DNA from 2 places in the Nocardioides marinus genome. Region 2 is predicted to be linked to the other one. Evidence: predicted binding sites of a transcription regulator. Region 2 holds the regulator's gene; the other holds the start of a gene.

Region 1 (10,836 bases), 3.2 Mb from region 2:
GTCGACGTCGACGCGCCGTCCGGCTACCGCCGGCTGGTGCGGGTGCCCCGCTTCCTCGACCCGTCCGAGCAGGTCGCGAGCGGCTCGCTGCTCGCGCCGATGCCGGGCAGCGTGGTGAAGGTGCTCGTGGAGCAGGGCCAGCAGGTCGCCGCCGGCGACCCGGTGCTGGTGCTGGAGGCGATGAAGATGCAGCACACGGTGAGCGCGCCGACCGACGGCGTCGTCAGCCGACTTGAGGTAGCGCCCGGCACGCAGGTCGCGGCGGGCGAGGTCATGGCAGTGGTGGAGGAGCAGGGATGAGCACGTTCAGCGAGACCGAGGAGCGCCAGGAGCTGCGCAAGCAGGTCGCCAAGCTGGCCTCGAAGTACGGCCGCGACTACTTCGCGGGCAAGGCGCGGTCGGGGGAGAAGACCACCGAGCTGTGGCTCGAGCTCGGGCGCGCGGGCTACCTCGGCATCAACGTGCCCGAGGAGTACGGCGGTGGCGGCGGCGGGATCGGTGACATCGCCGCGGTCTGCGAGGAGCTCGCGGCGCAGGGCTGCCCGATGCTGCTGATGGTCGTCTCGCCGGCGATCTGCGGCACGGTGATCGCGAAGTACGGCTCCGAGGAGCAGAAGCAGAAGTGGCTGCCGGGCATCTGCGACGGCACCGGGACGATGGCGTTCGCCATCACCGAGCCCGACGCCGGCACCAACACCCACAACATCACCACCACCGCCCGCCGCGACGGTGACGGGTGGGTGCTCAAGGGCCGCAAGATCTGGATCTCCGGCGTCGACGAGGCCAGCAACGTGCTGGTGGTGGCGCGTGCCGAGGACGCGAAGACGGGCAAGGTGAAGCCGGTCCTGTTCGTGGTCCCGACCGACGCACCGGGCTTCGAGTTCAACGCGATCCCCATGGAGATCGTGAGCCCGGAGAAGCAGTTCCAGGTCTTCATCGACGACGTGCGGCTCCCCGCGGACGCGCTGGTCGGTGACGAGAACGGCGGCTTGGCGCAGCTCTTCGCCGGGCTCAACCCCGAGCGGATCATGGCGTCGTCGTTCAACACCGGCATCGCTCGCTTCGCCCTCGACCGGGCCGTCGCCTACGCCAAGGAGCGCGAGGTCTTCCAGGGCCCGATCGGTGGCCACCAGGCCATCGCGCACCCGCTGGCGCAGAGCCACATCGAGATCGAGATGGCCCGGCTGATGACGCAGAAGGCCGCCGCGCTCTACGACGAGGGCGACGAGTTCGCCGCCGGCGAGGCCGCCAACATGGCCAAGTACGCCTCGGCCGAGGCCGCCTGCGACGCCGCCGACCGCGCGGTGCAGACCCACGGCGGCTTCGGGGCCTCGCAGGAGTACGGCGTCGCCGGCCTGCTCGTCGCCACCCGCGTCGGCCGGATCGCCCCCGTGAGCCGCGAGATGATCCTCAACTTCGTCTCGATGCACTCCCTGGGACTGCCGAAGTCGTACTGATCCACCGCATCCGTCGGGGTCGTGCCCCTCAGCGGGCGCCAGAGCGCCCGCTGAGGGGCACGACTGTGGAAGGCGGCGCGGCAGATGAGCGCGCGCCGACGCGCACGCCAGGCGGCAGAAGACTGCCGTCCCCGCCGCCAGCGACCGACCTTTCGCACGCTCTCATCGGGGCGAATTCAGCCGGTCGTCGCAACAGGTGGATCTGACGGTCCGGACAGTAGTGCTTCGAGTTCTTCCGCGGGAGTGCGCCACTTCAGTGTCTTGCGGGGGCGTGCGTTGAGCTGGGCTGCCACTTGGTCGAGCATCCCAGGCCCGTAGAAGGAGAGGTCTGTGCCCTTGGGCAGGTACTGACGCAGCAGACCGTTGGTGTTCTCGTTGCTCCCGCGCTGCCAAGGGGAGTGGGGGTCGCAGAAGTAGATGGAGAGTCCGGTCGCTTCGGCGATCTGGATGTGGTTGGCCATCTCTGAGCCCTGGTCCCAGGTCAGAGATCGACGCAACTGCTCGGGCAGCGTGGCCATCTTGGCCACCATCGCTTCTTGGACGATCTCGGCCGTGTGACCACCGGGTAGGTGCAGCAGCATCACGAACCTGGTGGTGCGCTCGACCAGCGTCCCGACCGCGGATCCGGACTCGGTCGAGCCAAGGATCAGATCGCCCTCCCAATGGCCCGGCACTGCCCGGTCCTCGACGTCTGCGGGTCGTTCGCTGATCATCACCATCCCGGCGAACCGCTGGCGACGTTGATCGGGTTGGCGATGGGGCTTACGCAGCGTGCGCCCGGTGCGCAGGTGGCGTGTCAGTTCCCGCTTCAGCCCGCCTCGGGACTGCACGTACAACGACTGGTAGATCGTCTCGTGCGACACCCGCATCTCCGCATCGTCAGGGAAGTCCTGCCTGAGCCGTCGCGCGATCTGCTCAGGGCTGTGGTCCTTGCGAAGTCGATCTTGCACCTCGTGCTGGAGTCGCTGGTTCGTGGCCAGCTTCGCGACTTTCGGGCGACAAGCCCGCTGATCAGCCTTGCTCTGTGCGTTGACCGCACCGTAGTTGCCCTTTGCCCCCCGAGCGGTGGCATTGCGGGTCAACTCCCGGGTGATCGTCGAGCGGTGTCGACCCAGCCGCCTGGCGATCTCTGCAGGTCGGACCTTCGCGGCGTGCAACGCCTCGATGCGACAGCGCTCCTCGTAGGTCAACGACCTCGTCGGCTGGGCCAGTCTTGGTTTCACTCCGCCAGATTCCTCGAGCCAGCGCCACACCACGCGAGTTGACACGCCCATCGCTTCGCCGGCGGCATACGGGGAGGGAAATTCCGCCACGAGGTCCCAAAACGCCCGCTCGACGCTGCGCCGCACCCGCGGTCTGCCTCCAACACCCATGCACCCTCCTGGGGCCTAGATGTTGCGACGACCGCGTGAACCCAAGCGGCGTGTCGCGTGCGAAAGGTCGTGTGGAATGACCGCGCTGATCTCGTCAGATGAGTGCGCGGCCAGCGAGGATCGTCGTGCGCATGGGTCCTGACGCGCGCAGGTCACGGTTGGGTCACGACTCCCTGCGGGGGTGTGGATCGGCCGGTTGCCGGGGTCGGAATGTCGGTGGTCTGGTGTGTGCTGAGGTATGGCGGTTCTCGGGCAGCAGCACCCTCTCGACGAGGTGGTCGAGACGATCGACGCTGCGCTCGATGAGGGTCACCCTGCGTCGTTGATCGGGCTGGATCAGGCCGCGACCGCGAACCTGCTGCGCGGGCTGGCGCTGGTCGCCTCGCGGCTCGATGCGTTGACCGCGACGGTGCTGGCGCACGCGACGCAGGTGCGGGTGGAGGAGACCAACGGCGCGACCACGACCGCGACCTGGTGGGCCGATGCCACCAACAGGACGCGGGCGACGGCACACCGGGACGTGAAGCTCGCCGTCGCGCTGAGCAGGTTCACCGCGCTGGCCGAGGCGTTGACGGAGGGGCGGGTGAACACCGAGCAGGCCCATGCCATTGCCCGCGCCCTGGGTGACTTGGAGACCGACGGCCCAGAGGATTTGGACCCGGTCGTGGTCGAGCAGGCGGAGAAGCACCTGGTGGACTGCGCCGACGGGTTCGACGCCAAGCACCTGCGCGTACTGGGCCGCCACGTGCTGACCGTGGTCGCACCCGAGGTCGGTGAGGCGCACGAGGCGAAGCTGCTGGAGGACGAGGAGCGTCGCGCGGCAGAGCAGACGCGGCTGACGTTCGCCTCCGACGGGCATGGGATGGTGCACGGACGGTTCTCCATCCCCACGTTGCACGGTGCGATGCTGGCGAAGGCGATCCAGGCGCTGACGTGGGCGAGGCAGGACCCCGCCGAGGTCCGCCAGACCCGGCCCACGCCCGTGGCTGCCGGCGCGGCGTTCACCGAGCTGCTGGAGCGGATCGACGCCAAGGACCTACCGACCGTGGGTGGGGTCGGGGCCACGGTCGTGGTCACGATGACCATCGACTCGCTGATGGACGGCCTCGCGGCCGCGGCCCTGGACACCGGTGAGGTCATCTCCGCCAGCACGGCACGCCGGTTGGCGTGTGAGGCGGGGGTGATCCCGATGGTGCTCGGTGGCACGTCGGAGGTCCTCGACGTCGGGCGGCGGCGCAGGTTCCACAACAGGGCCCAGCGGCTTGCGATCGCGCAGCGCGACAAGACCTGCGTCGTCGGTGGCTGTGACGCCCCGCCGAGCAGGTGCCACGTCCATCACGTCGTGCCGTGGGCACAAGGTGGCTCGACCAGCGTGAAGGACGTGCGGCTCTACTGCTCGGCGCACCATGCGATGGTCCACGACCCCAAGCGGGCGGGTCGGCTACGGACGTAGATCGGCGTGGGTGGAGGTTGCTTGTCGTCTCACCGGGTCTCGACGACGCTCGTTGCTGGCGCTCCTCGCTGCTCGACCACCAGGGCTGCGGCGTGTGGTCTCGACGCCCGCTCGTCGCTGGCGCTCCTCGCTGCTCGACCACCGGGCTGCGCCGCCCTCGGCGCTGCTCGTGCACCCGTGGGGCGATCGGCGCTGGTGCCGGGTCGGACCTCGCAGCAGGATGGGCACATGAGCGAGGACGTGCCCACCGACGGGTCACGGGTGCGCGTGGCGGTGGAGCGGGACGCCGAGGTGCTGGCCGGCCTGCTGCGGGACTTCAACGCCGAGTTCGACACCCCGACCGACCCGGTGGCGCAGGTCGCGGCGCGGTTCGCGCGACTCATCGGGGGTCCGGCCGGGCTCGCGCTGGTGGCCGAGGAGGACGGGCCGGGCGGGCCGACGGCGTACGGCTTCGCGCTGGTCACCCTCCGCCCCAGCGTGTACGCCGACGGGTCGGTCGCGGTCCTTGACGAGCTCTACGTCCGACCCGACCGCCGCGGTGGCGGGACCGGCACGGCGCTGGTCGCCGCGATGCGCGCCGAGCTGTCCGCGCGCGACTGCGAGGAGATCCAGATCAACGTCGACTCGGTCGACACCGGGGCGCGACGGTTCTACGAGCGGCTCGGCTTCGTCAACGTCGAGCGCGCCGAGGACGGGCCGATGCTCTGCTACATCGGCCCGGCGACACCGTGAGCGCGGCGCGATGAAGGTCGACCCCAAGAAGGAGCTCGACTCCTACCGCGTCACCCGCGGCGCCTGGCGCGACCTGGTGGTGCCGCCGATGCGCTACCTGATGATCGACGGGCACGGCGACCCCAACACCGCGGCGTACGCGGACGCCCTAGCGGTGCTCTACCCCGTCGCCTACGCCACCAAGTTCGCCAGCAAGCAGCAGCTGGGGCGCGACTACGTGGTGCCGCCGCTGGAGGCGCTGTGGTGGGCCGAGGACATGAGCGCCTTCACGACCCGGCGGGACAAGTCGGCCTGGCACTGGACCGCGATGATCCTGGTCCCGGACTGGGTCCCCGCCGACCTGGTCGACGCCGCACGCGAGAGGGCGGCCGCGAAGGTGCCCGCAGAGCTGTTGGAGCGGCTGCGGCTCGAGACCCTCGACGAGGGTCGGTGCCTGCAGCGCCTGCACGTCGGCTCCTACGACGACGAGGGTCCGCTGCTGGCCGAGCTGCACGACGTCGAGGTCCCCGCCCGCGGTCTCTCGCTGACCGGCCGGCACCATGAGATCTACCTCAGCGACGCGCGCCGGGTGGAGCCGTCGAGGCTGCGCACGATCCTCCGCCAGCCGGTGTGCTGAGCGCTGAGCGGGGTCCCTAGCGATAGCGTCGACCCCCGTGGGACGGATCTCGAAGGGACTCGACGCCTTCCAGCGTCGCCACCCCACGCTGTCGGTGCCCATCGCGGTCTTCTACAAGTACGTCGACGACCAGGGGCCCTACCTCGCCGCGATCATCACCTACTACGGCTTCATCGCGATCTTCCCGCTGCTGCTGCTGGCGACCTCGATCCTCGGGTTCCTGCTCCAGGGCGACGCCGCGTTGCAGGACGCGGTGCTGACCTCCGCGCTCGGGCAGTTCCCCATCATCGGTGACGAGCTCGGCCGCCCCGAGGGCCTCACCGGGTCGCGCACCGCGGTCATCGTCGGTGCCGCAACCGCGCTCTACGGCTCGCTGGGCTTGGGCCAGGCCCTGCAGAACGCCCAGAACATCGCCTGGTCGGTGCCGCGCAACTCCCGTCCCAACCCGATCGTCCTGCGCCTGAAGAGCCTGGTCCTCCTGGTGTCGGCGGGGATGGCCGTCCTCGCCATGTCGGTCGCCTCCGCGATCGCGTCGGAAACAGACACCTTCGGCACCGGCGGCAACCTGCGCTGGAGCATCCGGATCGGCTCGGTGGTCGTCATCGGGCTGGTCCTGACCTACCTCTTCCGCCTCGCCGCCGCGCGCCGGCTGCGCTTCGGCCAGGCCGCGCCGGGTGCGTTCGCGCTGGCCCTGATGTTCCAGGGGCTGCAGTTCCTCGGCACGCTCTACGTCACCGCGGTGCTCAGCGAGACCGAGGGCATGGACGGCACCTTCGCGCTGGTGCTCGGGCTGATCGGCGTCATCTACATCGCGGCCTTCATGGGGGTGCTCGCGATGGAGATCAACGTCGTCCTCGCCCGCCGGCTCTACCCCCGCGCCCTGCTCACGCTGTTCACCGATCGCGTGGACCTCACCCCGGCCGACAAGCGCGCCTACACCTACTACGTGCGCTCGCAGCGCCACAAGGTCAACGAGGTCATCGACGTGCACTTCGCCGACCACGTCCCCGACCAGATCCCCTCGCCGCCGGAGCTCAAGGAGCTGCGACAGCAGCCGCCGACGACAGCCCTCCGCACCTCCGACGTCTCGGACGCGGCCGACCCCCCGAGCGCCGACCGGCGCAGCCGGCCGCGCGCCACGACCGAGAAGGCGCCGGACACGGCGCCGGACACGGCACTAGGCAGCACGCGGGACAAGGCGCCCGACACCACCACGGACACCACCACGGGCCGCACCCGGCCCCCCACCGAGGAGAACAGCTGATGACAGGTCGGTTCGAGGGGCGCCGCGCGATCGTGACGGGCGCCGCCGGAGGCGTGGGCCGCTCCACCGTGGAGCTGCTCGAGGAGGAGGGCGCCACGGTGGTGGGGCTCGACCTGGCCGCCGGAGACGGTGTGCTGGCCTGCGACGTCAGCGACGAGGCGTCGGTGCGAGCCGCCGTCGCCGAGGCCGCTGCGCGGATGGGTGGCATCGACGTCGTCGTCAACGTCGCCGGCATCGACCGGTTCCGCCGCTTCGAGGACCTCGACGTCGCCACCTGGCAGCAGCACCTCGGGGTGAACCTGACCGGCCCGATGCTGGTGACCCACGCGGCGCTGCCGCACCTGCGCGAGAGTCGCGGCAACGTCGTCACGATCTCCTCGATCGCCGGGCTGCGGGCGCAGCCCTACCAAGCGGCGTACTGCGCCTCGAAGGCCGGCGTCGTCATGCTGATGAAGTCGCTGGCGCTCGAGCTGGCCGCCGACGGCATCCGCGTCAACACCATCTGCCCCGGCGGGGTGCAGACCGACCTGCCCACCAACGCGGCCGCCGAGCACCCCGACACCGAGCTGGACTGGGGCCTGCTGATGGAGACAGCCGGCGCGCGCTACGGCTTCATGCCGCCCCGCGACATCGCCGACGCCGTCGCCTTCCTCGCCTCCGACGCCGCCGCCTCCGTCACGGGTGCGGTGCTCTCGGTCGACCGCGGCACCGCCTGCTGACGGCCGTGCACGACGCACAGGCGCTGTTGGCGGCGTACGACGCGCAGCTGCGGCTGGAGGCCGAGGTCGCCGACGCGACCGAGTGGCACCGGCACGGGCCGCTGGTGCGGGCGCGGTGGGGCGACTCGGGGTTCGTGTCCCACCGCGACCTGGCCGACCTCAGCAGTGCGGCCCTGGAGGGGCTCGTCACCGAGAGCCTCGCGTGGTTCCGTGACGAGACCCCGGTGACCGAGATCGAGTGGAAGACCCGCGGCCACGACCGCCCCGACCTGCCCGGCCTGCTGAGCCGGCACGGCTTCGTCGCCGACGAGGAGGAGACCGTCATGGTCGGCCGCGCCGACCTCCTGGACCGCCCGGTCGACCTGCCTGACGGCGTCGTCGTGCGCCGTGCCGGTGAGGGCGGCGACCTGCGCGAGGACGTGACGCGTGCGGGGCTGCTGCAGGCCGAGGTGTTCGGGCACGCGCCGCGGGAGCTGGAGGAGCGGCTGACCGGGTACGCCGAGGAGCCGGAGCGCACGGGGCTGTGGATCGCCGAGACGGTCGATGGCCAGGTGGTGAGCGCCGGACGCCTCGACGTCGTGCCCGGCACCGAGTTCGCCGGGCTCTGGGGCGGCGGCACCCACTCCGACTGGCGCGGCCGCGGGATCTACCGGGCCCTCGTCGCCGCCCGCGCCCGCGCGGCGATCGGCCTCGGGGTGGTCTACCTGCACAGCGACTGCACCCCCATGTCGCGCCCGATCCTCGAGCGCAGCGGGTTGCTCCCGATCACGACCACGACGCCGTACGTCTGGTCGCGGGACTGATCCAGGCGGGGTACTCCGCGTTCGATCGCACCCTCAGCGCGCGCTGAGGGTGCGATTTCCTGCGGAGTACCCGATCCGGACACCCCGAATGACCCCGGGCGTCAGGCCAGCAGCCGCCGCCGCAGCCCCGTGAGGACGTCGTCGCCCAGGTCGAGGCCGTCTCGCAGGTAGCCGGTGATGTCCCCGAAGTGCTCAGCGACGGCCGCGTCGCCCTCGGCGAGGTACGCCGCGTCGGCGACCATCACCGTCTCGTAGACCGCGACCTTGTCCTCGCCGAGGTGCTCGCGGACCATGGAGAGGTACTTCGAGCGGGTGCCGTCGAAGCGGTTGGTGAGCAGGTAGTCCTCCATCACCGTCGCCTCGGGGACGCCGGCGACGCGCAGCAGCAGCGCGCTGGCCCAGCCGGTGCGGTCCTTGCCGGCGGTGCAGTGGAAGAGCTGCGGGTGCTCGGCGTGCGCGAGCCGGGTGAGCAGCTCCCCGAACGCGCCGCGCGCACCGTCGTCCTCGACGAAGATGCGGTAGACCCGCTTCATCGTGGCCAGGCCCGCCTCGCGTGAGGTGAGGGTCGCGACGTCGTCCATCGGGATACCGGGCACCCGCACGTGGGTCCAGGTCGCGCCGGGCACGGGGACGTCGGGGTGCGCCTCGACCTCCTGGTGGTCGCGCAGGTCCAGCACGTCGCGGATGCCGAGCCCGGCCAGCGAGCCCGCGTCGGTGTCGGAGAGCTGCAGCTCGTTGGAGCGGAACAGCACGCCGGTGCGCAGCCGGCCGCCGTCGTACGTCGGGTACCCGGGACCGGCCACGTCGCGGAAGTTGTCGGCACTGGCCAGGCGGGTCAGCTCGTAGCCCTCGCGCTCCGGCCCATCGGTAAGAGGGTTGCTCACGCCGCCAGCATCGCAGGCCACGGGTCGCCCCGCGCGCCCCGGCCGGCGACATACACCCCGCGGGGCATCGGGGGACCGCGCCGCCCATCGCCTGAGACGATGTATTAATTGTACGTTTCAACGCTGTCCGAAAGAACGTCTTTCCGTCAGAGTGGCGCCACCGCGCAAGACAGTGCGGTCACGAGCGAGAGAAACGAGAAGACGTGCGATCAACACGGACGATGGCGGGACTTGCCAGTCTCGCGGTGGCAGCGACCTCCGTCCTCACCTTCACCGGTACGGCGGTGGCCGACCCGGCCTCCGCACCGGCCGGCGCCGCTGCCGACTCCGGGCGCGGCAAGGGAACCGTCTCCAGCGTCGACCCCCTGCGGACCGCCGAGCTGCTGTCCCCGCGGTCCGCCGCGGCGCGCTCGGTCGCCTCCGGCGACGTGCTGGAGATGCCGGAGTCCTACCCCTACCAGCCGCAGCTGCGGCTCTACCGGGACAACCCCGACGACGCCGCTGACACCCCCGGCCTGCTCACCCACCCCGACCTCGCGCCGCGGCTGATGGCGCTGATGGACTCCAGCGACCGGGTGAGCACCCAGGTCGTCGGCCAGTCGACCGAGGGACGTGACCTCTACCTGGTCACGGTCACCGCGCCCGAGCGTGCCGAGGACACCGCGCGCCAGACCGCGTGGCGGGAGAAGATCAAGAGCGACCCCGCTGCCGCGGCCCAGGACGCCGAGCTGCTCGCGCAGTACAAGACGCCGATCTGGATCTCCAACAACATCCACGGCAACGAGTGGGAGGGCACCGACGCGGCGATGGAGCTCATCGAGCACCTCGCCACGGCACCGCTCTCCGAGGTCGGCAGCACGCTGCGCAACAACCGCCTCTACTTCTCCCTCAGCCTCAACCCCGACGGTCGCACCAACGCCACCCGCGCCACCTCGCTGGGCCTGGACCCCAACCGCGACCTGATCACCAACCGCACGCCGGAGACGCAGTCCTACATCCGCACCGCCCAGGCGCTGCAGGCGGTCTACGCGGCCGACTTCCACGGCTACACGCGGGTCCTGCAGGTCGAGCCCTGCGGCCCGCCGCACGGCTCGAACTACGAGTACGACCTCTACCTCCCGCACAACTACGAGATGGCGCTCAAGATCGAGGAGGACGTCGTCGCCGCCGCGATCCCGGGCAACACCTACCGAAACATCGAGACCGGGGCCATCGTCGACGAGATCGGCTCCGAGGCCGACGCGCACATCAAGATCCCCTACCGCGACACCCCGTCGGGCTGGGACGACTTCCCGCCGATCTTCACCGCGCAGTACGCCGCGTTCTACGGCGCCATCACCTCGACCGTCGAGCTGCCGCTGACCCGCGGTGCCGGCGGCGGTCGTCAGAGCCCGGAGCGCGCCGAGGTCAACACCGCCGTGGCGTACCAGACGATGACGTCGATCGTGGAGTACATCAACGACACCACCAACGCCCGCGACATGATCGCGGGCCAGATCGAGGTGTTCCGCCGCGGCGCGGCCGGCGAGCCGAAG
Region 2 (10,836 bases):
CGCACCATGGACCCATGGCCTTCCGGGGGGTGCGGGACCGGCGTGCGCCGGAGCCCCGCCACAGCGTGCAGCGCCCGCCGCGTCGGCTCGCGGTGGTGGCGCTCGCGGCGGTGCTCGTGGCCCTCTCCGTGGTCGTCGTGACCGGCCGCGCGACCGGCTCGGGGCCGACCCGGTGCGAGACGTTCAGCGCCGACTCCGTCGCCCGGTCGGGCTCGGTGTCCGGCGCGGGCGAGGACGTCCTGGTCATCGGTGACTCCTGGACCGCCGGACTCGGCCTCGAGGACCCCACCGGCTCCTGGCCGACCCGGCTGCCCGGTCGCGTCCACGTGGCCGGCTTCTCCGGCTCCGGGTTCAGCGCCGGCGCCTCGGGCTGCGGCCCGCAGGTCTCGTTCGCCGCCCGGGCACGGGCGGCGCTGCGCCCCCTCCCGCCCGGTACGCCGGTGGTCGTGGCGGGCGGCCTCAACGACTGGGACATGTCCGCGGCCGACATCCGGGCCGGCTTCGAACGCCTCCTCGGCCAGCTCGACGGGCACCCGCTGACCGTCGTCGGGCCCGCGGACGCGCCGGCCCGGTCGGCGTACGTCCCGAGGGTCGAGGGGCTGCTCGAGCGGCTGTGCGCCGAGCACGGGGTGCGGTTCGTGGCGGTGAGCGACCTGGCGCTGGACTACCTGCCCGACCTGCTGCACCTCACCCCGGCCGGTCACGCCCGCTTCGGCGACGCGGTCGCCGCGCGGCTGTCCACAGCCGGCTGACCGCGGGGAGTGGACCGTCCCCGGCCGCGACTAGGGTGCTCGGCGTGAGTGAGCCGAGGACCAGCGTGAGCGCGATGCTGGAGACGGCGGTGACCGCGCTCGGCGGGGCGACCCGCGACGGGCAGGTGCAGATGGCCGAGGAGGTCGGGCGCGCCCTGGCCGACGACCAGCACCTGCTCGTGCAGGCCGGCACCGGCACCGGCAAGTCGCTGGCCTACCTCGTGCCCTCGCTGCTGCACGACAAGCGCGTCGTGGTGGCAACAGCGACGCTGGCGCTGCAGCACCAGCTCGTCGAGCGCGACGTGCCGCGGCTGATGGAGGCGATGAAGGGCCAGGAGGGCGTCGACACCTCCTACGCCGTGCTCAAGGGCCGCTCCAACTACGCCTGCCTCCACCGCGTCCGCGAGGGCGTGCCGGACGACCAGGGCGCCCTGGTGCAGCTGCCCGAGGGCTCGATGGGGCAGAAGGTCCTCGAGCTGCGGGCCTGGGCGGAGGAGGAGGCCGAGCAGGGCGGCTCCGGCGAGCGCGACAACGCCCCGCGCCACACCGAGCGCGAGTGGCGCCAGGTCTCGGTCGGTCACCGCGACTGCCTCGGCGCCCAGCGCTGCCCGTTCGGTCAGGAGTGCTTCGCCGAGCTCGCGCGGGAGAAGGCGCACCGCTCGCACCTGGTCATCACCAACCACTCGCTGCTGGCCATCGACGCCATCGAGGGCGTCCCGATGATCCCCGAGTACGACGCCGTCGTGATCGACGAGGCGCACGAGCTCGTCGCCCGGGTGACCCAGGCGGCCACCGACGAGCTCACGGCTCCCGACGTGGAGCGCGCCGCGCGCCGCGCCCGCAAGTACGTCTCCACGGAGGGCGCGAGCAACCCCGCCGACGACCTCGCGGACGCGGGCGAGGCGCTGCGCGACGCGGTCACCACCGCCTCCCCGGGCCGCTTCGACGTGCTGCCCGAGCACCTGGGCGATGCGCTGCAGCTGGTGCGCGACGCCGCTCGCGCGTGCGTCTCGGGGTTCCCCAAGGAGAAGCCGGGGGAGGGCGACGGCGACCCGGGCCGCCAGCAGGCCAAGGGCTCGGTGCAGGACGTCTTCGCCGTCGCCGAGCGGATGGCCGCCGACCTGGAGTCCGACGTGCTGTGGCTCTCGGAGGGCTCCGAGCGCTCCGCGCCACGGCTGTGCGTGGCGCCGCTGCAGGTGTGGGGGCAGATGCGCGACAAGCTGCTCACCGACAAGACCGTCGTGATGACCTCGGCGACGCTGATGCTGGGGGGCGACTTCGCGTCGGTGGCGACCTCGGTGGGCCTCAAGCCGTCGGAGCGGGTCGTCGACGGCGGGTCGGTGCCCGAGGGCGAGGGCGTCCTCCCGTGGCGCGGCGTCGACGTCGGGTCGCCGTTCGACTACGGCCGCCAGGGCATCCTCTACGTCGCCCGGCACCTCCCGCCGCCCGGTCGCGACGGGCTGGTGAAGGCCCAGCTCGACGAGATCGCCGAGCTGGTCGACGCCGCCGACGGCCGCACCCTGGGGCTGTTCTCCTCGCGCCGGGCCGCCGAGGCGGCGGCCGAGGCCGTCCGCGAGCGCCTGCCGCACCTGACGACCCTGGCCCAGGGCGACGCGCAGCTGCCCGAGCTGGCCAAGCAGTTCGTCGAGGACCACCACACCGTCCTGTTCGGGACGCTCTCGCTGTGGCAGGGCCTCGACGTCCCCGGCGACACCTGCCAGCTGGTCCTCATCGACCGCATCCCCTTCCCCCGTCCCGACGACCCGCTGATGAGCGCGCGGCAGAAGGCCGCCGACAAGGCCGGCGGCAACGGCTTCATGCAGGTCGCGGCCACCCACGCGGCGCTGCTGATGGCCCAGGGCGCCGGGCGGCTGATCCGCACCACCACCGACCGCGGCGTCGTCGCCGTGCTCGACCCGCGGCTGGCCACCGCCCGCTACGGCTCCTTCCTCAAGGCGAGCCTGCCGCCGATGTGGACGACCACCGACCCTGCCGTCGTACGCCAGGCCCTGACGCGGCTGGCCGCCTCTGCCGGCTGAGGCGACGGTCCCGGGACGTCATACGGACGGGACGAGCGGACGTCCCGTCCGTATGACGTCCGCCGGCCTTCAGCCCACCGGGGCGTCGACCTCGCGCACCGACCCGGCGCCGGAGTCGGTGGCGAAGGAGCGGGTCCAGGTGATGGGGGTGTCGGGGTCGGTGCGCGAGCCGATGACGAACCAGTCGCACTGCGCCCGCTGCGCGTCGAGGTCGAGCACGCAGAAGCCGTGGTCGTCGAAGTTGAGGTACTTGATGTGCGGGTTGGCGGCCAGGATCGCCTGCTCCGCCGCCTGGTTGATGGGCGACCTGGCGGGCGTGCCGAGCTGGTCCTTGAGGTTGTTCGACGTCACCGACGTGCACACGAACTCCACGCCCGCCGTCGGCGTGAGCGGGTAGGCCCCCACGTCGGTCGGCACGTCGATCGCCCACGCGGAGTGGATGTCGCCGGTGATGAAGACGGTGTCCTGGACGCCGTTCGCCGTCAGGTGGTCCACGACCGTGCGCCGGTCGGCGGTGTAGCCGTCCCACTGGTCGGGGTTGGCGTAGACGCCGTCCTGCGGGATCAGCGGGGCCAGGGTGTTCACCGCGTCGGTGACGTCGCGCGGCAGCGCGGCGACCTTGAGCGGGCTGAACATCACCGACGTCCCGACCACCTTCCACTGCGCGCGCTCCTGCCGCAGCCCCGTGAGCAGCCACTCCATCTGCGGCTCACCGGTGATGGTGCGCTCGGGGTCGTCGACGCCCGTGTCGTAGCCGGGGTCGGCGACCTGCTGGTCGCGGTAGGTGCGCAGGTCCAGCATCGACAGCTCGGCCAGCGTGCCGAAGCGCAGCCGCCGGTAGAGCCGCGTCCCGTCCCCGAGCCGGGCGGTCCCGTCGAGGCGGGCCGGCATCCACTCGTCGTACGCGCGGTGGGCGCGGGCGCGCCGCTTGGCGTAGCTGCCCTCGGTCTCCGGGTCGTGGTTCTCGGCGCCCGTCGCGTAGGAGTCGTTGGTGACCTCGTGGTCGTCCCACGTCACGATCCAGGGGGCGTGGGCGTGCGCGGCCTGCAGGTCGGGGTCGGTCTTGTACTGCCCGTGCCGCACCCGGTAGTCGGCCAGGGTGACGATCTCGTGGGCCGGCTCGTGCGCCCGGACGTTGGCCGAGCCGGACTCGTAGAGGTAGTCGCCGAGGTGGACGACGGCATGCAGGTCGTCGCGCTCGGCGAGGCCGCGGTACGCCGCGAACAGTCCGGCCGGCCAGTTGCTGCACGAGGTGAAGCCGATCCGCAGGTTCTCCGGGGTGGCGTCGGGCGCCGGCGCGGTGCGGGTGCGGCCGACGCGGCTGGTCTGCCCGAGGGCGTGGAAGCGGTAGAAGTACCAGCGCTCCGGCCGCAGACCCCGGGCGTCGAGCTTCACGGTGTGGTCGCGGCTGCTGCTGGTGACGAAGCGGCCCTTGGTCACCACGCGGCGGAACCGCCTGTCGGTGGCCACCTCCCAGCGCACCGTCACCCTGCCGCCGCGCCCCGAGCCTGGCGTGGCCTCCGGGGTCGGCGTCACCCGGGTCCACAGCACGACGGCGTCGGGCAGCGGGTCACCGGAGGCCACACCGTGCTGGAAGACCGGGTGCGTCGCCCGCGGCCCGCCCCCGCCCCCCTTCTTCCCGCGCCCCGCCTCGGCGGGTCCCGCGGCGAGCACCCCGAGGGTGGTGCCGGCGGCCCCGGTGGCCAGCACGGTGCGGCGGGGGATGGCGGGGGTGGAGGACTGGGTCTGGTTCACATCGGCTCAACGTCGCCCGGGCGCGCGGGTGACGTCGCGTTCCGAGCGTTCACCGGGCGTTCTGGCGGCGGTCCCGAACCGGGCCCGAGCGGACGCGGACAGGGGTGCCGCGTCAGATCCGGGGCTTGCCGTCGTACCGCTTCTTGGGGGTGGGCAGCCCGAAGAACCTCGCCACGGTGGGCGCCACGTCGATGGTGCGGGCGTGGGCGGAGAAGACCTTGCCGGCCTTGACCGCCGGGTGCCCGCCACCGATGAAGAAGGGGATCGACCGGGTCGCGGGGTGGCCGTGGTTGCCGGGGATCGGGTTGCTGGTGACCGGGTCGGGGTCGGAGAAGCGCCAGCCGGCCTGGCAGAACACCACGACGTCGCCTGACTCCGGGCCCAGCCGCAGCCACGGCGTACGCCGGTCCCAGGCCTTGAGGACGCCGGGCGTGGCCTCGGCGATCTGCTGGATCCGCTTCACCGCCTTGTCGAGCTTGCTGCTCGGGCCGGTCCAGTAGACGAGGTCGGCACCGCCGTTGTCGGCGATCACGACGTTGCCGCCGAGCAGCGGGTCCTCGTCCATGGCCCCCTGCAGGGTGATCACGTTGGTGGGGATCGACCAGTCCATCGAGTGGTCGGCGAGCACGATGACCATCGAGTGCTCCCACGCGCCGCTGGACTTCAGGCCGTCGATGAACCGGCCGACGAGGGTGTCGGTGTCGAGCAGCGCTGCCTGGCGCAGCAGGCGCAGGTTGGTGCCGGTGAGGTCGGTGTGGCCGACCCGGTCGATGTCGCCGAGGTTGACGAAGACCAGGTGCGGGTCGAACTCGTCGACCATCGAGGTCAGCGCGTTGTAGGTCAGCAGGTCGGGGGCGTGCCCGGAGACGGGGATGTAGAGCTCGGGCTCCCAGCGGTGCGTGGCCCGCTCGCCGAAGATGCCGACGAGGTACTCCTTGCTCAGCACCGTGCCGGTGGTGAAGCCGCGCTTGCCGAGGCGCTCGATGATCGTCTTGACGCGGATGTCGCTGGGCTGGTCCATGTCGCGGATCTCGCCGAGCTCGCGGTCGTAGAAGGAGTTCGCCGGCACGCCCGACCGGTCGGGGCGTACCCCGGTCATCATCATCACGTGGTTGGGGATCGTCTCCATGACCGGCATGGAGGTCGCCCGCGGCCACCACATCCCGCCCTCGCGCAGCGCGTGGAGGTTGGGGGTGAGGGTCGGCTCGATCTCGTCGGGGCGGCAGCCGTCGGTGACGAGCACGTAGCAGCGCTTCTTGGTCCTCGCGCTGGCGGCGCCCGCGGGCGCCGCCGCGCCGACGGCGCTGGAGAAGGCCAGGCCGGAGGCAGCCGCGGTCAGCACGGTGCGGCGGCTGGCCCGGATCTCCGCGAGCCGGCGGGCGGCGCGCTCAGGGGAGCCGGCGAGGGGGGTGTCCTGGCACATCAGGCCTCCAGCGGAGCGTCGACGGGGGTGATCCGGCCGGTCCCGGCCAGCGTGGCGTACGACGTCGACCACTCGATCGGGGTGGCCGCGTCGTCCCGGGCGCCGATGACGTACCAGTCCATCTGGGCGCGCTCGGGGGTGATGTCGAGGACGGAGTACCCGTGGTTGTCGAAGTCGAGGTACTTGATGTGCCGGTTGTTGGCGAGGATCGCGGTCTCCACGAGCGGCGTGAGCTGCGGCGCGCCGGTGATGTCCTTGAGGTTGTTCGAGGTGACCGAGGAGCACACGAACTCCACCCCGTAGGAGTCGCCGTAGAGCGGCTGCGTGGAGGTGTCCAGCGGCAGCTCGCAGGCCCACCCGGAGTGGATGTCGCCGGTGATGAACAAGACGTCCTTGACCTGGTGGTCGCGGATGTGGCCGAGGACCTCGCGGCGGTCGGCGGTGTAGCCGTCCCACTGGTCGACGTTGTAGGGCGCGCCGTCGCCGGGGAGGATGCCGGTCACGTCGTTGATGGGGTCGATCAGGTCGTTGGGCAGGTCGCCGAAGGTGACCGGCGCGATCATCACCGGGTTACCGATGACCTTCCACTGCGGCGCGTGGTCGCCGCGGGTGAGTGACTCCTTGAGCCAGGCCATCTGCTTCTTGCCGGTGATGGAGCGGGACGGGTCGCTCACCTCGGCCTCGAGCGCCGGCACGGGTGTCGGCGCGAGCGTGGAGACCTGCTCGTCGCGATAGGTGCGCAGGTCGAGCATCGAGACCTCGGCGAGGTTGCCGAAGCGCAGCCGACGGTAGAGGCGGGTGCCGTCGCCCAGGGCAGCGGTCCCGTCCATCCGCACCGGCATCCACTCGTCGTACGCGCGGTGGGCGCGGGCACGGCGGACCTTGTAGTCACCCTCGGACTCGTCGTGGTTCTCCGCGCCGTTCTTCCACTGGTCGTTGGTGACCTCGTGGTCGTCCCAGGTGAGGATCCACGAGTAGCGCGCGTGCAGGGCCTGCAGGTCGGGGTCGGCCTTGTAGTTGGCGTGCCGGCGGCGGTAGTCCTCGAGGCTGACCATCTCGTGCGGCGGGTCGTGCGGGCGGACGACGACGTTGTCCTGGCCCATGCCGTACTCGCCGGTGGGGTACTCGTAGAGGTAGTCGCCGAGGTGGAGGACGGCGTGGAGGTCCTCGCGCGCCGCGAGGCCGCGGTAGGAGCTGAAGAAGCCGGCCTCGAGGTTGGCGCAGGACACGACCCCGAAGCGCAGGTTGTCCAGGGCGGCGCGCTTGCGCGGCGCCGTGCGCAGGCGGCCGACGGGGCTCTTCTGGCCGAGGGCGCGGAAGCGGTAGAAGTACTCGGTGTCCGGCTTGAGGCCCCTGGCGTCGAGCTTGACCGTGTGGTCGCGCCCGGCGCTGGTGCGGAACCGGCCCTTGCTGACGACCTTGCGGAACCGCTTGTCCTTGGCCACCTGCCAGGTGACGGTGACCGGCCCGCCCTTGCCCGAGCCGGCCGTGGCCGCAGGGGTGGGGGTGACGCGGGTCCAGATGACGACCCGGCGCGGCAACGGGTCACCCGAGGCGACCCCGTGCTGGAAGACCTCGTGCGTCGCCTTCCCGCGCTCGGCCCCGTCGGCCGCACCGGGCTGCCCCGTCGGGTCGGCCTGCGCAGGGCGTACGCCGCTGCCGAGCACCCCGGCCGCGGCGGCTCCCGCGGCGCCGGTCGCGAGGACGGTGCGGCGGGGCAACGCGGAGGGGGAGGAGGACGAGGTGGGGGGCGTCGTCGGCGGCTTCGTCGAGGTCACGACTCATCCAACGACGCCGCCCCCTGTTTCGTGACGGTTTCGCCGGAGTGAGCACCGTCCGTTCACCCGGTGCTCACCAGGCGACCGCCCGCGACCCGGTGGACGAGCGGGCGTCGAGACCCCGCGCCTACCGGTGGTCGAGCAGTGAGGAGCGCCAGCGACGAGCGGGCGTCGAGACCACCCGCCGCCGGCGTACCCCTCAGACCTTGCGCAGCACGGCGGTGACGATGCCGAGGATGGTGGCGTGGGTGCCGTCGATCGGCTCGAAGGCGTCGTTGTGCGGCAGCAGCCACACCTGCCCGCTCTTGCGGGAGAAGGTCTTCACGGTGGCCTCGCCGTCGATCATCGCGGCGACCATCTGACCGTTCTCGGCGGTGTTGGCCTGGCGGATCACGACGTAGTCGCCGTCGCAGATGGCGGCGTCGATCATCGACTCACCACGCACCTCGAGCAGGAAGAGCTGGCCGTCGCCGACGAGCTGCTTGGGCAGCGGGAAGACGTCCTCGACCTGCTCCTCGGCGAGGATCGGCGCGCCCGCGGCGATCCGGCCGAGCATCGGCACGTAGGAGGCGGCGGGCAGGGTGTCGCCGACCCCGGTCTCGTCGAAGGAGCTCTCGTCGGCCGAGGAGATCGCGCGCCGTGCGGCCATCGACTCGGGCAGGAAGACCTCGAGGGCGCGGGGCCGGCTGCCGTCGCGCTTGATGAAGCCCTTCTCCTCCAGCACCTTCAGCTGGTGGGCCACCGAGGAGGTGCTGGTCAGGCCGACGGCCTGGCCGATCTCGCGCATGCTGGGCGGGTAGCCGCGTTGGGCGACCGCGTCGCGGATGGTCTCCAGCACCTTGGTCTGGCGCGGGGTGAGCCCGCTGGCGTCGGGCGGGCCGTCGGGGAGCGCGCTCACGCCGGGGGCGGCGTCGTCGTGGCTGGTCGCCATGGGGGTCCTCCTGGTTCGACCACCGGCCCGCAGGGTGCGCCCGCGGACGCGGCGGCACGGGTGTGGCACGGCCTGCGTCGTGGTGCTCACACGCTATGACTCATCCGGTCCGCGATCAAACATGTGTTCGAATCGGCGTGTCGAGCACACTCGGGCCATGACGCCCCGCCCGGTCCCCGCCGCCCCCATCCAGCGCAGTGCCGTGGTCACCGGTGCTGCTCGCGGCATCGGCCGCGGGATCGCCGAGCTGCTGGTGGCCCAGGGGTACGCCGTGGTCGTCACCGATGTTGACGGGGAGGCCGTGCAGGCGACCGCGCGGGAGATCGGCGCCGTCGCCGGACTGGCCCATGACGTGCGCGACCCGGAGGCGCACCGCACGGTCGCCGAGGTGGCGGCCGGGCACGGTCGTCTGGTCGCCTGGTTCAACAACGCCGGGGTCGGCGACGACGGGCGACTCTCGGAGCTCTCCGAGGAGCAGGTGCGCCGGCTGGTGGAGGTGAACCTCCTGGGTGTCCTGTGGGGCATGCGCGCTGCGCTGGAGGCCTTCGGCGACGGCTCCGGCGACATCGTCAACACCGCCTCCCTCTCGGGGCTGGGGCCGGTCCCCGGCTACAGCGTGTACGCCGCGACCAAGGCCGCGACCGTGTCGGCCACCATGTCCGTGGCCGCCGAGACGGCGCGTCGGGTGCGGGTGCACGCGATCTGCCCCGACGGGGTCCGGACGGCCATGCTGGACGAGCAGGACCCCGAAGGCCTGGGAGCGGCCCTGGTTCACTCGGGTGGTCGGATCCTGTCGGTGGAGGAGATCGCCGAGGCGGCCGTCGGGCTGGTCGGGACCGGCCGCGTGATCCGGACGGTGCCGGTGTGGCGCGGGGCCCTGATGCGCACCATCTCCCTGGCTCCCGGCGTCGCCGCCAAGGGGACCGCGCTCTTCGCCGCCCAGGGTCGTCGGGCGCTCCGCCGCGGCTGACGGGGTGGGTGGGCTCGCGGCCCACGCAGGGGCAGTCGAACATTTGTTCGCAGAAACCCTTGATCTCGTTCGAACACCTGATCTACTCTCGTACACGTGTTCGATCGAACTGGTGGTCGAGCCGTCGGCCCCAGGCCCGCCCGGTCCTCCCTGACCGGGACTGTCGGTGGTCGTCGGTAGACATCGGTTCGCAGACCCACTCCGCCTTCCCCAGGAGATCCCGATGAGCACCATGGTCCTTCCCGCAGTCCACCTCCCGGCCCGCACCTCCGCCCGTCCGGTTCCGCGCTCGGCACCGCGTTCGGCTGCTGGCACCGACGGCCGTCTGCGCCTGACCCGGCGCGGTCGCCTGGTGGTCTTCGTGGTCGGCCTGCTGGTGGCCGTGGCGATCGCGGTGGCCTTCGCTGGCGGCTCGGTCGCGACCTCGGAGAAGGGGCAGCCGGTGCCCACCGACACGATCGTGGTCGGCACCGGGGTGACCCTGTGGGACATCGCCTCGGCCCGGGCCGAGGGCGGCGACGTCCGCGACATGATGTCGACCATCCAGCAGCTCAACCACCTCGAGAGCGGCATGCTCGTCGCCGGTCAGCGGCTGCGGGTCCCCGCCGACAGCTGAGCGCGACGCGACGGGAGCACCGCCCCGGAAGGGGCGCACAGACTTCGCCGGTCGATTCGACCCCGGCCGGCGAAACCACGGGGAAGACGAGGGGCGGGCCCACGGCGGGACCGCCCCTCGGTGGTGCTGGGCGGGCCGCAAGGTCTGACTGATGTCAGTCAGACCTTGCGGTGCGCGGTCGAACCTTCGACCGCGAACCCGCAGGTTCGACCGATATCAGTCAGACCTTCGCGCACCGGCCGTCCTGGGCGGGGCCAGGCTCAGCGCGCGGCGCGCTTGCCGCCCTTGGGTCGCGGAGCGGGGGGCTCGGTGCCGGGTGCTGGGTCCGGGGCGACGACGCCGAGCTCGCGCAGCAGCCGCAGCCCGACCAACAGGCCGGCGAAGAGGCAGGCCACCGCGCCGAGGGAGGCCAGGGCGAGGAACCACCAGGCGGCGGTCCTGCCCTCGCGTGCGGTCGTGCCGAAGTCGATGGCCGCCCAGACCAGGTAGCCCCAGGCGACGACCAGGCCGGTGACCCCGGCGGTGAGGGCCAGCAGGCGACGGGTCCGGTGGGGTGCCGGGGGGCGCGGGCC

What was found. Region 2 encodes LexA, which represses DNA repair genes until DNA is damaged. Its sites were predicted from a motif close to TCGAACANNTGTTCGA; they were not measured.
Region 1: BKA05_RS17250 (HNH endonuclease signature motif containing protein) is a predicted target of LexA. The motif match lies at 3,097-3,112, and genes of this name have one in related genera.

The regions. Positions count from the first base shown of each region.
Region 1 is NZ_JACBZI010000001.1:3,660,395-3,671,230, reverse strand. Features, by position in the region: gene BKA05_RS17265 (acetyl/propionyl/methylcrotonyl-CoA carboxylase subunit alpha) at 1-300, shown strand, start outside; gene BKA05_RS17260 (acyl-CoA dehydrogenase family protein) at 297-1,457, shown strand; gene BKA05_RS17255 (IS30 family transposase) at 1,634-2,830, opposite strand; gene BKA05_RS17250 (HNH endonuclease signature motif containing protein) at 3,153-4,283, shown strand; gene BKA05_RS17245 (GNAT family N-acetyltransferase) at 4,512-5,015, shown strand; gene BKA05_RS17240 (GyrI-like domain-containing protein) at 5,026-5,631, shown strand; gene BKA05_RS17235 (YhjD/YihY/BrkB family envelope integrity protein) at 5,669-6,895, shown strand; gene BKA05_RS17230 (SDR family NAD(P)-dependent oxidoreductase) at 6,895-7,614, shown strand; gene BKA05_RS17225 (GNAT family N-acetyltransferase) at 7,620-8,417, shown strand; gene BKA05_RS17220 (tyrosine-protein phosphatase) at 8,519-9,301, opposite strand; gene BKA05_RS17215 (M14 family zinc carboxypeptidase) at 9,547-10,836, shown strand, end outside.
Region 2 is NZ_JACBZI010000001.1:496,987-507,822, forward strand. Features, by position in the region: gene BKA05_RS02515 (SGNH/GDSL hydrolase family protein) at 15-752, shown strand; gene BKA05_RS02520 (ATP-dependent DNA helicase) at 827-2,791, shown strand; gene BKA05_RS02525 (alkaline phosphatase D family protein) at 2,861-4,546, opposite strand; gene BKA05_RS02530 (alkaline phosphatase family protein) at 4,659-5,969, opposite strand; gene BKA05_RS02535 (alkaline phosphatase D family protein) at 5,969-7,747, opposite strand; gene lexA (transcriptional repressor LexA) at 7,947-8,678, opposite strand; gene BKA05_RS02545 (SDR family oxidoreductase) at 8,836-9,648, shown strand; gene BKA05_RS02550 (LysM peptidoglycan-binding domain-containing protein) at 9,872-10,264, shown strand; gene BKA05_RS02555 (hypothetical protein) at 10,525-10,836, opposite strand, start outside.